One region of the Ruegeria sp. HKCCA5491 genome, then DNA from elsewhere that is predicted to be linked to it. Evidence: riboswitches for the same ligand, from Rfam matches in the RefSeq annotation. Region 1 holds a riboswitch; each other region holds the start of a gene.
What was found. A riboswitch is a leader RNA that binds a small molecule or an ion and turns the genes downstream of it on or off. The one in region 1 is predicted to bind cobalamin.
Positions count from the first base shown of each region.

Region 2: it holds a riboswitch for cobalamin, as region 1 does, so the genes downstream of both, GOV88_RS09160 (hypothetical protein) here and GOV88_RS15265 (DUF1636 family protein) in region 1, are expected to answer to the same signal.
Region 3: it holds a riboswitch for cobalamin, as region 1 does, so the genes downstream of both, GOV88_RS07875 (DUF1636 domain-containing protein) here and GOV88_RS15265 (DUF1636 family protein) in region 1, are expected to answer to the same signal.

Region 1 is NZ_WQGG01000011.1:103,177-107,670, forward strand. It holds gene GOV88_RS15255 (ABC transporter substrate-binding protein) at 1-737, opposite strand, end outside; gene GOV88_RS15260 (ABC transporter ATP-binding protein) at 750-1,541, opposite strand; gene GOV88_RS15265 (DUF1636 family protein) at 1,538-1,894, opposite strand; cobalamin riboswitch at 1,995-2,201, opposite strand; gene GOV88_RS15270 (iron chelate uptake ABC transporter family permease subunit) at 2,296-3,093, opposite strand; gene GOV88_RS15275 (metal ABC transporter ATP-binding protein) at 3,093-3,824, opposite strand; gene GOV88_RS15280 (Fur family transcriptional regulator) at 3,827-4,339, opposite strand; gene GOV88_RS15285 (zinc ABC transporter substrate-binding protein) at 4,396-4,494, shown strand, end outside.
Region 2 is NZ_WQGG01000005.1:180,209-184,702, forward strand. It holds gene GOV88_RS09150 (DNA polymerase III subunit gamma/tau) at 1-478, opposite strand, end outside; gene GOV88_RS09155 (dual specificity protein phosphatase family protein) at 648-1,145, shown strand; gene GOV88_RS09160 (hypothetical protein) at 1,148-1,555, opposite strand; cobalamin riboswitch at 1,638-1,861, opposite strand; RNA gene ffs (signal recognition particle sRNA small type) at 1,981-2,079, opposite strand; gene GOV88_RS09170 (bifunctional 2',3'-cyclic-nucleotide 2'-phosphodiesterase/3'-nucleotidase) at 2,119-3,963, opposite strand; gene nudC (NAD(+) diphosphatase) at 4,164-4,494, shown strand, end outside.
Region 3 is NZ_WQGG01000004.1:171,365-175,858, forward strand. It holds gene cobN (cobaltochelatase subunit CobN) at 1-602, opposite strand, end outside; gene cobW (cobalamin biosynthesis protein CobW) at 606-1,661, opposite strand; gene GOV88_RS07875 (DUF1636 domain-containing protein) at 1,658-2,047, opposite strand; cobalamin riboswitch at 2,132-2,341, opposite strand; gene GOV88_RS07880 (NAD(P)-dependent oxidoreductase) at 2,480-3,436, shown strand.

The sequences.
Region 1 (4,494 bases):
TTCGAAGCTGCCACAGCTTCCCACGAGGTGCGGCCCCAGCTTGTGTCCATGTCATGAGTGACATTCGCACCACCAGCTGCAGCGATCATCGCGTCAGGGATGGCGAATTTACCTGCGGTAAAGGGCGCGTCGGCTGGTCCATCCAGCAGGAAAACACGGGGTTTTGGCAGGTCCGCAGTCTGCGCCTGGATCGCTGCCAGTTCCTCTTTCCAGCCGGAAACCAGAGCCTCGGCCTTGTCTTCAACATGCATGACCTCGCCCAGACGAAGCACATCATCAAACAACAGGTCCATGCTGGCCTCGGGACGCTCCTTGTCCAGATGCACACAGCTTTCCGTTAGGATCATTGTCTTGATGCCAAAGGGTTCCAGCGTGTCGGGCGTCACGTCGCCCCCCGGCTTCATCCCATAGTACCAACCCGCGAAGAACAGGTCAGGCTCTACCGCCACAAGGTTCTCAACAGTTGGGTATTTCGGCGCAAGCTCGGGGATGTCACCGCGCAGCGTGTCAAACTCGGGGCTGGTCTTGTACCAGCCGGTGATGCCGGTCAGACCCACGATCTTGTCCTGCAGACCCAACGCAAAGGCCATGTCGGTCATGTTCATATCATGCACAACCAGACGCTCGGGCTGGGTGTCGAACACCAGCGGCGCACCGCAATTATCAACCGTGACTTCGTGCGCGACGGCACCACCTGCCAAAACGGTGGTCAACGCCACAGACAAGATCTGTTTCATTCAGAAATATTCCTATTCATAAGTTGTTATCGAGGTTTTTCGGATATCCAGCGCCGGGATCACGCGCCCTTCGTGGTGAAAGCACAGGTAATCGACGCCAAACGTGTCACTAACCCTGTCCGGGGTCAGCACATCGGCGACCAGCCCAAAACCAGTCAGCCGTGTATCTTTCATCAATGCCACATGAGTGGCAAATTCTGGGATCATCACCAGATCATGCAGGATCATCACCACAGTGATTCCCAGTTCAGCGACCAGCGACAGCATCCGCCCCTTCGTGTCTGGATCCAGATGGTTGGTGGGTTCGTCCAGAAACAAAAGCGTAGGATTCTGGGCCAAAGCACGGGCGATATGCGCGCGCTGGCGTTCCCCCCCGGACAGAACGGCCATCTTTTTTTCGGCCAAAGCACTAAGCCCGGTGAGGCTCAGGATTCTGACCAGATCCGCGGCGTGTTCCTCGGCAGAGCGGTCTGCACGGATCGGAATCTGGCCCAGCGCCACATAATCCCGCAACAGCAACCTGCCATCCGGGAACTCCTGCTGACTGACCACGGCGATCGTCCGCGCCCGATCCCGTGCGGACATCTGTTTCAGGCTGCGTCCGTTGACCAGAACATCACCCTGATTCACCTCGTGCGCGCCGCATAACAGATTCAAAAGCGTCGTCTTGCCTGCCCCGTTGGGCCCGGCAATTGCAAGGATTGCGCCTTCGCATAATGTGAATGAGACCCCCTGCAGCAGTATATCGCCACTAAGAACCTGATGGGTCAGATCACGCGCAACCAAAATAGCTGGGTTGGTCATGGACACAGCCCTTTTTGAATTTGGGGCATGCGGGACAGTGTCTTTGTGAACAGTTTTTCCGGACGCTCGGTCGCATTGGTCCAGCCATCTGCGCTGTTTTGGTATTGGTGGGCAAACTCAGTCAGTGCCTGGATATCCTGCGTATCAAGAATGTCACCAAAAAGGTACTGTGCTTTATCGACTGCCTGAAATCCAACAGTCACAGGCCGCGCGCATCCAGCCATGCAATCGACCATGCGGATGGAAAAACCATTTGGCAAACGATCGAACAGCGCGTCGGACAAGCCCTGCGCGTGGGCCTCTCCCTGGCACGTTTTGCAGATGAGAAGAAAATGGTCAGGCGCTGACGGCATGGGTTCCTCCGCCAGCTTCAAAGCGCGGGCAGACAGTGTCGGAAATGTAAACACGATGTGCTCGTGCCATCAAAGCCTCCTTTCAGGACGCCCCGCCCCGAGTTGGTTAACATTTGATGGCAGGTCTCCTGACTTGCGGGTCGATGCTCGGCCATCCTTCCCGGCACTTGGGCCAGTGGGTTGTTGGCGTCGCTCACCGCTTACAGTTGCGGGGGCAGTCACGGACTTGGCGCAAAATGGCGGCCTCACCGTATTCCCTTTTCATCCCTTGGGCGCACCATCGGGAACCATCATCCGAACGAGTGCCCGAGATCACATGTCAGGTCAACGACAATATTGTGGTAGCCAATCAATTTTTGGCAGACGCAAAACCCCATTGACCAATCCAAAGTATAATTGTCCTACACCCCGCTTCGCGACCGCCATCCCGTGAGGCTGAAACCGGCAAACAAAACCGCGGCCACGCAGACGATTGAGGGACCCGCCGGTGTGTCAAACACATAAGCTGAGCGCAGTCCTGCCACGGCCGCGAAAGCCCCGATTGCCGCGGCAATCAATGCCATCGTTTCCGGAGATCGCGCCAGGCTGCGCGCGGCCGCCGCCGGAATGATCAGCATCGCGGCAATGAGCAACACGCCTACAACTTTGATCGCGACAGCAACCGTAACCGCCAGTGACAAAGTCAGGATCAACTGCTCGCGCTTGGGGTCGAACCCGGTGGCGTAGGCCAATTCTTCGTTCAGCGTAGCGGTCAGCAGTTGCGACCATCGCCATACGATCAACGCGACGACCAGCGCGGCCCCGCCCCAGATCACGACAAGATCGGTGCGCGAAACTGACAGTATGTCACCAAAAAGATAGGCCATCAGGTCGATGCGAATGCCCGACAAAAACGACACCGCGACAAGGCCAAAGGCAAGCGACGAATGCGCCATAACTCCAAGAAGGGTATCCATGGCATAACCGCGACCGGACAGCAATGTGACGGCCAACGCCATGATAAGCGCGACAACCAATGCGCCCAGAAAGACCGACATCTGGAAAGCCAGCGACAGCGCAACACCCAGGATCGCAGCATGAGCGGTGGCATCGCCAAAGTAAGCCATACGCCGCCAGACCACAAAACACCCAAGGGGGGCGGCTGCAATTGCCACGCCAATACCGGCGAGCGTTGCCCGCGTCATAAAATCATCAAGCATTATTCTGCCGCTTCGTGAGAGTGGTCGTGGTTGTGATCATGTTCGTGGCGATACAGGGCAAGCGCGCCACCGGTGCCTGTTCCAAACAGGGCGCGGTATTCTGGTGCCGAAGCAACCACGGCAGGCGACCCCTCGCAGCAGACATGACCATTGAGGCAGATCACCCTGTCCGAAGCACTCATCACAACGTGCAGCTCGTGGCTGATCATCAGGATGGCGCAACCGGTTTCCTGTCTCACCGCCTCGATCTGCTGGTAAAAACTGGCCGAGCCTCGCTGGTCTAGACCTTGCGTGGCTTCGTCCAGCAAAAGGATGTCGGGACGATTGATCAAAGCCCGCGCCAGCAATACGCGCTGAAACTGGCCCCCGGACAGTTGGGACATCTGGCGCTTCAAAAGATCCGGCACACCTGCCGCCGCCAGCGCCGCAGCGCAGTCATCTTTTGAAACACGGTGCGTCAGACGCATGAACCTTGCAACCGAGATCGGCAATGTCGGGTCAACATGCAGTTTTTGCGGCACATAGCCGATTTTCAGCCCAGGCTTCCGGGAAACATGGCCAGCAGAGGGATTTGTCGCACCGATGATGGCCCTAAGCAGACTGGTTTTGCCCGATCCGTTCGGGCCAACGATGGTGACGATCTCACCTGCCTCAATCGCCATATCCACATTTTGCAGAACGGTGTTCGCACCGTACCTTACGCTGAGTTTTTCAACGGTGATCAGGGTCATTTCTACGCCTTTTCGGTGCAGTCGGGGCAAAGCCCTTCGGCTTCTACAACCGTTCGTTCAATTTCGAAACCCGCCGCGCGTGCTGCAGCCCCCAAAACACCTTTGGCCGGAGTGGATTGCGCCTCGGCCACGGCGTCGCATTTTCGGCAGATCATGAAGGCCGGCGAATGAGAGGCCCCCGGGTGAGAACAGGCAACAAAGGCGTTCAGTCGCTCAATCTTATGCACGAACCCATTCTGAGCAAGAAAGTCGAGCGCACGATAGGCCACCGGAGGCTGTGACCCAAAGCCTTCCTCGCGCAATCGGTCGAGTATCGCGTACGCGCCCAGCGCGCGATGCTCTTGCAACAGCATTTCCAGAACCCTGCGACGGACTGGCGTCAGACGCAGTCCTTCTTCCTTGCACCGGTTTTCCGCTGCGGACAGCCCGGCCGCAACGCAAGTCTTGTGGTCATGCTTTTGGAACCCAACCGGGGCCGTATCTCCGGTTATTTCGGGTTGCGTATCACTTGTCATGTTATTCCATATCATGTATGTCGCTCGCAATGTTATAAAATCACACAGAGGGTCTGATGTCCAGAAAGCTTCTCCCACTATCTATCACCGCTGCATTCATGGGCGGAACGGCCTTGGCGGATGTACCCAATGTCGCGGTCGACATCGCGCCAGTT
Region 2 (4,494 bases), on a different contig from region 1:
GCTCAGGCGGTTCTTCAAGGGTTTTGAGCAAAGCGTTGAACGCGCTGTTCGACAGCATGTGAACTTCGTCGATGATGTATATCTTGTAGCGCGCACTGGCGGCACGATAGCGGACGCTTTCGATGATCTCGCGAATGTCGTTCACACCGGTGCGGCTTGCGGCGTCCATCTCCATTACGTCGACATGGCGGCCCTCCATGATGGCCACGCAGTGTTCGCACTGGCCGCAGGGTTCGATTGTCGCTTTGCCTTCACCGTCTGGTCCGATGCAGTTCATGCCCTTGGCAATGATCCGCGCGGTGGTGGTTTTGCCGGTACCGCGAATGCCGGTCATGACAAAGGCCTGCGCTATCCGGTCGGCCTCGAACGCGTTTTTCAGGGTACGTACCATGGCGTCCTGGCCCACGAGGTCGGCAAAAGTTTCAGGACGGTATTTGCGGGCGAGCACCTGATAGGCGGGGCTTGGTGTTTCGGTCATGTCTGCTCTGTCGGATTCGTATCAGCTTTGCAGCGTAGTGACCCCTGCCGCTCACGTCCACCGCAGGGAGCGATGAAATTCGATTTGGATTACTGCGGCACATTGGATACAGGTTCGGGTGGGCGTGTATCGGCTTGCCCAGCCATTTCCTTCTGGCAGAGTGCGCACCTTGGACAGGTTTGAAATTTACTCAATGCCGGTTCGGTCCGGTCTGTTGGGCTTGGCGCAAATGCCAGGTCGGCACGGCGACTTTGCCGGGGATCTTGAGCGGATCATGCAATGGCGGCCGGCAATGGTCATTTCGATGACCACTTCCAATGAGTTGGAGGCCGTAGGAGCGCACCATCTCGGGCGCGACCTGCAGAGCCGCGCAATCACTTGGGTTCATCTTCCGGTGCAGGATTTTGGCGCACCGTCATCGAACGTAAGGTGTGATTGGCCAAACGCCAGCACCGATGCACACCGCGTCCTGTCTGCGGGTGGACGGGTCTTGGTTCATTGCCGGGGCGGATGCGGGCGGTCCGGCATGATTGTGTTGCGCTTGCTGGTCGAAGGCGGTGAAGCCCCGGATAAGGCGCTGCGCCGGTTGCGCGCGGTCCGGCCGTGCGCCGTCGAAACCGACGCGCAGATGGCTTGGGCCACGGCACCGGCATCAACCGGGCTTTGACGTCACGCCATGGCTGGTTGTGGGTCACCAGCCGCGGGACGCAGTCCCAAGGTTGTAACCTCGAGCATTGCGCAGGGCATATCGGACAGCGTTCCGGTTGGCATGGCCGACAGGCTGGTCCCGAACATCATGTCGGCGTAATCGTCCAGCTTTGTCGTCGGTGTATCCGGGGGCGTACCACAATAAACCCTGATCAGATCTGAATGGGCGCGAAACCGTGCTGTGCACCCTTCTGCGCAATGCGAAAGCTCTCCACTGCCTTCGACCTCGAACTCTTTGGTTGTGACAGGCTGCGCTGTCGCCATCGCGTCCGCCATGGCACGTGCCATCCTTGCCAAGGCCGGACAGGGTTTGCCGGTTTTCTGACAAATCGTTGCAGAAAACTCGTGCGTTTTTGTCTTCCAGATCATTGTGCGCCCTCCGCGCGAAGGACGGGGGGCGTGGGTCAGGTCGCTTTGTGCGGCTTTGACCTGCCCGGACACCCCGCCCGAGTTTCGGTTTCAGTCAGATGGCAGGTCTCCTGACTTGCGAGTCATCGCTTTGCCAACCTTCCCAGCCGTTGGGCCAGTGGTGTCTCGGCATTGCTCACCGCTTACAGTTGCGGGGGCAGTCGCGGCATTGGTCCGTTTCGGCATCGCCGGGGCAGGACCGCACCGTGTTCCCTTTTCATCCCTTCCCGGTAAGCCGGGTCGAGAACCATCAAGTCAGCGCTATCCGGTGAAATCGGTCCGAGTCAAGCGGGCTTTGTCACCGCTTTAGACGCAGGGTTGTCTTCCCGATAGGGCGGCGGGCTTGTTCATGCCGGATCGCGGAATAGCCTTAAGCATGTGGGGGGAAGTGAGAGGTTGGACATCGACCCAAGCGGGGCTCGTTGTGGCTGCTTCCTTCCGGACCTGACCAGGTTGGCGAGGCGCTCGCCCGCGCCAACCTCTCAGGGGTGGATATATGCATTTCGTTTGCGGATGACAACCCGTCACAGCGTAAGCCGGATTAGTAAAAAACCATCGTCATCGCGCCCAATGACTGACGGGTTATACGTCTGCAATTCAGCTAAATGGTGCTGCGCCTTGGGACTGGTTCTGAGAATCGCAAACGCCCCGGATAGCGGTCTGAGTGTGAATGGCCGCGGCGCATCCGCCAACGGATCCGCGGGAAGGCGGCCCGCGACATAATCCCGAACAATGCATTGGATCGACAAAACTGGTAACGGAATCTGCCTTGCGGTGTCTACGAAGGGGAAATGCCCACCTCCGCTGGCCCGGTAGTTGTTGAGGGCAACAACAAAGGATTGCTGATCGTCGATAGGGTGCTCGGCAAGGCGAATATTCTTGACGCGGTTATGCGATGAATTCGTCAAATTGCCGCCCGCGTCGAACCGCGCGGGCATACCAAGGTCGATCTGGTAGCTAAGGCCGTGCAGGATATCAAAATTGTAACCGGCGCGCGCGGAATTCCGCAGGTCGATTTGTTGACTTGCGTGCATTTGATTGAGCACGCCAGCCGACATCTCAAGCCAGTCTCTAATCTGCGCGCCCGAAACCACGACGGCCTGCATTTCGTTTGGAAAGATGTTCAGGTCGTTGACATGGCGAAGCCGGATTTGACCCGCCGGAACGTCGGTAAAGGATCGTGGCCCTGCGCGCCCTCCGAATTTCGAGGGCGATACGGCTGACAGAACCGGTAGGCCCTCGTGCGTTGTTCCTTTTAGGAAGGGGCGCAACGCGGCGGCTTGCGCTGCCGCGACCAGCGCAAGCCCCCTGTCCGGCGCACAGAAGCTGAAATAACTGTGCAAATTTTGACGCGTTTCGCCGACAGGCTTGGCCGAGTGCAACCGTGTCTCTTTATGTGCTTGTGCGAACAGACGCTTCAGATCAGCGTCCTCTTCCGTCGGGGCCGCGGGCGTCGCTGGTGAAACAGAATGCAGTTCCACATGTTGGTCCCCAATCGACCACCCGCCCGCGTCTTTTTGGTGCAACGTCAGGTCAATGATGCCCAGATGCGAACCGGCCGCGCCCGGCATCACAACCGGTTTTCCGTGAACAAGACCGTGTTGTGGGTCGACATGCTCCAGACTCTGATGAGCAGAGCCGGGCAGGGTCAAGTGGGAATGCCCAGCAATGATCGCATCAATTCCGGGCACCGCTGCCAGGGGGATAGCCGCATTCTCAAGATTGGGCGCGGGTGCAGCGGCGCCAAGCCCTGTATGGGCAAGTGCCACAATCAGATCGCATCCCCCGGATCGCAATTCCCGCGTTTTTCGATGGGCGCACGTCAGGATGTCCTCTACCGAAACGGCACCTTGCAGGCGGTGCGCTTCCCACTTGGCTGTCTGCGGTGGGAGGACAGAGAACACACCGATTTTCAAAACCAGATCTTGCCCCTGCATTTTGATGTTCCGGTCAAGAATCGTATGCGCCTGCCAGCTTGCCGGGCGGTCGGCTCTGGTGGCATTGCTGCAAATGACCGGGCACGTGGCTTGGGCGACTATGCGGTCCAGTACCTCAAGCCCGAACCCAAAGTCATGGTTTCCCAACCCAACGGCGTCATAACCAAGGTCATCAAAGGCTTGCATCAGGATGTGACGGCTGTCGGTCTGCGCCACGGCCCATTCACCAATGGGCGCACCTTGAAGGGCGTCACCATTGTCGAACAGCAAGACAAGGCGCCCTTGAGACTGGGCCTGCGTTCGGGCCGCTTTGATCAGACTTGCGGTTCTGCTCAGGCCGATCGAAGGGTCAGGAGTGTCCGCATAATAGTCGAATCCGGTCAAATTCATGTGCAGATCGGTTGTCGCCAATATCCGGATCTGCGCTGTCATTAAGGAAGAGGGAGGTTTCACTACTCTACTTTTGGCAGTTTTTTATTAATCAATTTCAACAAAAAGCGTATCAGGTGCAAATTTCAAGGTCAGGCTAAGGCTTTTCAGCGGCGCAGGAACTTTTTCATAAGAAGCTGAAAAGCCATTGCAACGTCGTGGCTGCCATGGCAGCCCTGTGCGGAAAATCCGAAGGAACTGCAATGAAAAACGCGGAACATGTGACGTTTGGTGGCTCTGGCCTGGATCGTGCGGCGCATATTCGCGCAGACGCAGATGAGATCGCGTTGGCGCGCGCGAATCCCGAGGCACGGTGCATTTTGCTGTGGCGTGGCAAGCTGTTGGTTCAGGGGGAGGCGCTGGACCGACTGGGTTTCATCCCAATGACGCATCAACTGGTGAACAACGGACCCGGCGGTATCACGGATGAGCCGATATTTTTGGGCTTGTCCGACGACGCGCCCGTGTTTGCCGTCGATATTTCGAACTGGGCCGCCGATGATCTGGATATCTCGCAGGTCGGCGGTTTCTTTG
Region 3 (4,494 bases), on a different contig from region 1:
TTCGCATGGCCGGAAAACGCCTGTTCTGCTGGGATCACACCGCGATCCGGGCACCAAACACCGCATTCGGGGATGGTCTTGGCCCCCATCACCGGACCCGCATACAACCCCGCTGCCAGCGCCATCTGCGCCAAAGCGGCTTGTGCTGCGACCTCGCCCCCCGTGTCGCACAGATGTGCCAAGCGCCGCAGGGTTGACACGGGCAGGGTGGAATAGTCATCCAGCGGCGTATCCTCGCGCCCATCGGCGGGCAGCACGGCCACAGCAATTCCTTTGGCCTGCGCCAGCGCCAGAACCTGTTGCAAGCCATAGGCCCAATAGGGCACCCCGCCAATCAGGCGGATCAGGATACCCTTGGCACCCTCCAACGTCTGCTCCACATAGGTGTCAACGGACAGAGGATGTTTCAGCGCCGTCAGATTGGCCAGCCGCAGGGTCGGCATCCGCCCCTCGGGCCCGCCACCGCGATGCCAGCCCGCCGCGAATGCGCCTAGGTCACTGTCGGAAAAAGACAGCACCACCAAATCCGCCGGGCTCTGGCCCAGATCGGTCGGGGTCTCGGATTCCTCGAGCCCGTGGCTTTCGCGGAAGACGACGTGCATGATTTACTCGGCGGCCTCTTTCACACCCACAAGGATATCACGGATTTCAGCTTCCTTTATATCGTCATGCTCGGCGATGACGACCAACCGCGAGCGGCGCGCCTCGTCCGGTTCCCAAAGGCGATCATACTGATGACGCACGCGCGCGCCCACGGCCTGCACCAGCAGGCGCATCGGTTTGCCTTGAACGTCGGCATAGCCTTTGACGCGCAGGATGTTCAGTTCAGACGCCAGACGTTCGATTTTGGCCACCAGATCGGCCGGGTCGGCCTGTTCGGGCAGTTCGACGATGATGCTTTCGAAATCGTCATGTTCGTGGTCGTCGTGACCGTCATGATGGCTGGGGCGCGCATCCATGTCATCCTCGGCAGCCGCTTCAAGTCCTAACACAACACGGACGTCCACGGCACCTTCGGCAACCTCAACCACAGGCAGCGGGCGAGGGGACTCGGCGGCGATGATCTCGCGCGCTTTGGCGACGCCTTCGGGACCGGCCAGATCCGGCTTGGTCAGCAGGATGATATCGGCGCAGGAAATCTGATCCTCAAACACCTCGGATAGGGGCGTTTCATGGTCAATCGAGTCATCGGCCAGACGCTGAGCGTCCACGGCCTCGACATTCGGCGCAAAGCGACCGGCAGCCACAGCCTCGGCATCGGCCAGCGCGATCACGCCATCGACGGTGATTTTCGAACGGATATCGGGCCAGTCGAACGCCTTCAGCAGTGGCTTGGGCAGGGCGAGGCCAGAGGTTTCGATCAGGATGTGATCGGGACGCGGCTCCAGCGCCATCAGAGCTTCGATGGTCGGGATGAAGTCGTCGGCCACGGTGCAGCAGATGCAGCCGTTCGCCAGTTCCATGATGTTCTCTGCCGGGCAATCCGGGATCGAGCAGGATTTCAGGATGTCGCCATCGACGCCAACATCGCCGAACTCATTGACCACCACGGCCAGACGTTTGCCCTGCGGGTTCTGCATCAGGTGCTTAACCAAAGTTGTTTTGCCCGAGCCCAAAAAGCCGGTGATCACGGTGACGGGGAGTTTTTCCAAGTTGCTCATTTCTGGGCTCCAATCGGGGGAATGCGGGCCGCGCAGTTTTTGCGGAAATGTTCGGGGCGTTCGCGCCATTTGACTAAGCCGTCTTCGGTCGCAAGGTACTTGGTCGCACCTTCGACGATGGTTTCGACATGGTCGCTTTCATTCAGGTGCTCATACACGAACGTCCAGCGTTCGGGCCCACCGCGTAGAACGATGGAACAGCCCTGATCACAATTCGACAGGCATTCTACGGCTTTCAGGACAACGCCCTCTGGCAGCGTGGCCTGTTCAAGGGCTTTGTGCAGCAATGCGCCGGGCCGCTGCGCGTCGTCCTCGACGGGCAGTCCTCGGCGACAAGTGGTGCAGACCAGCAGCTCGACTGGTGCAGTATCGGTCACGTCTCTCATCCCCCCAAATCCTCTTTGTGGGGGACGGGGTCTCATGCGGGCCACGCGTTGCGACATGGACCCGACACCGGAACACCCCGTCCGGTTACATCTTCGGGCGTTGGCAGGTCTCCCGGCTTGCGGATATCGGGGCATAGCCCTGTCAGATGTCCCGCCTTCCCGACCTTTTTGGCCAGTGGCTTTGGGCACCCTCTCCGGTCACGGTCGCGGGGGCGGCTGTGTTTCACGGAAGATCCGCTGACACATTCCCTTTTCATCCATCCTCAGATGGACACCAACGGATCGGACATGCGGCACCCGGCAGGGGATTGTCAAGCGACTCGCAGATATCTGCGCTACCAGAGTGAAAAAGCGACCTGACAGCGTCGCTGGGCGGCATGACTTGGGGGCAAGCGTCATGCTGCCATGCCCTAAACAAGAGAGGTATGTCGCATGAAGGTAGGCTTTATCGGGCTGGGCAATGTGGGTGGCAAACTGTCGGGATCCTTGCTTCGCAACGGGATCGACCTGACCGTACATGATCTGAATCCCAATCTGGTCGCTGAATTTGTAGCGCGGGGTGCAAAGGCCGCCGAAAACCCTGCGCAGTTGATGCGCGACTGCGATGCGGTCATTACCTGCCTGCCATCACCCGCCGCGTCGGATGCGGTGATGCAAGAGATGCTGCCCAATGTCCGTACCGGCAAGATCTGGATGGAGATGTCTACCACCGACGAGGCCGAGGTCAAACGGCTAGGTGCCCTTGTTATCGAGCGCGGGGGCGCAGCGGTGGATTGCCCTGTGTCGGGCGGGTGCCACCGCGCTGCGACGGGCAACATCTCGATCTTTGCGGGCTGTGACCGGAATACCTTTGAGCGTATCCTGCCATTTCTGACGACAATGGGCCGGCGTATCCTGCACACCGGTGATCTCGGCTCGGCCTCGGTGCTGAAGGTCCTGACAAACTACCTGGCCACGGCGAATCTGATCACTTGCGCCGAAGCATTGGTTACCGCCAAGGCGGCCGGTATGGACCTGAATACCACGTATGAGGCCATCAAGATCTCTTCGGGTACATCCTTTGTCCATGAGACAGAAAGCCAGGTCATTTTGAACGGATCGCGGGATATCTCATTCACAATGGACCTTGTGAAAAAGGACATCGGTCTGTTTCAGGAGGTGGCAGACCGCGCCGGTGTTCCGCTTGAAATGAACCCGCTGATGATCCGCATTTTTGACGACGCCATCGCACGTTACGGAGAGCGGGAGCTTTCGCCGAACATCATCCGGCGCCTGGAGGATGCGACTGGGCTGGATGTCAGCGCCCCAGGGTTTCCACCCGAGATGGAAGACGATGAACCCGAAGAGCCAGGTTACGAGGTCGTCCCTCAGGGTCGCAACGCCGTTTAGTTATTCATGAAGTCCGTCACCTTGCCGCCGCGCGCTTGTCCACCGGGCGCGCAGCGGTCCTCCTGTGGGCAGGATCGCTCTTCTAGCAACAGAAGCAGGGTAAGGCCTACGGGAACAAAAATCCCATTTCTTGATGGGTTTAGGCGCGGGGAGGGCGCTATTGCCTAAGTGCTAAACTCGAGCACCACAGAGCTAAGTCGATGATTTAGAATAAAATGGAGGCGAGTACCGGAATCGAACCGGTGTACACGGATTTGCAAGCGGTGAGCCTTTATTCACATATTGTTACAAATGCCTTTGTTTCCGGGGTTTTGCAACGTACCGGCGCGCGAAGAACAAAATACTTTCCGCAGAATGGGACTTTAGCGTTTCTTATGGACCAATTTCCGCAGAGAGCGGCGATTGCGCGCCTAAGACGAATCAAAATATGGATTTTGCAAGTAGTGCCCTCGTTCCAAATTCCGTTGCTAAGGGTTGTGGATCAACGTCTGGTTCTTAAAGGGGGGACGGTTAGATCCTAGACTGACGCTGGCTTGTTCTGGTCTATTGCTGAGTGATTTCTGAACGCCGCTTAGCTGACATCTAGCCGAAAACCTCAGGCGACTGCCTTGAGCCCATGCCGCGAGCGATCTGCGCAAAAAGTTCGTGGATGCAGCGACGCAGTCGACCAAGTTTTCCAGCTTCGCCGCAGAAGAAACAGCGGTCGTTCATGCAAAGCGCAGCAAATTTTGTGGAAGCAATGTTTGAGTTGCGGACAAATCCGCCACTCCGTTCGCCGAGGACATGGCGGCAATCAGCAAACCGGACATTCAATCCAAGACTTTGCTATTCCGGCCTTGCGGACAAACGTAACCTTGGCAAATGTCTGCTCTTAAATGAGTTGTTGCTTTCTTAACCTTTGCCCTGTAGGTGAGTCGCAACGCCGCGTGTGGATGACCAAATCAGCGGCAAAGTATTCTCGCCCGTGATTCCCAGATCGTTGTCTTGAATAGCTCCTTGAGAGCAACGAAACGACGGCGGCTATTTCATACGAGCTTCCCAGTAGATTAGAGAGACCA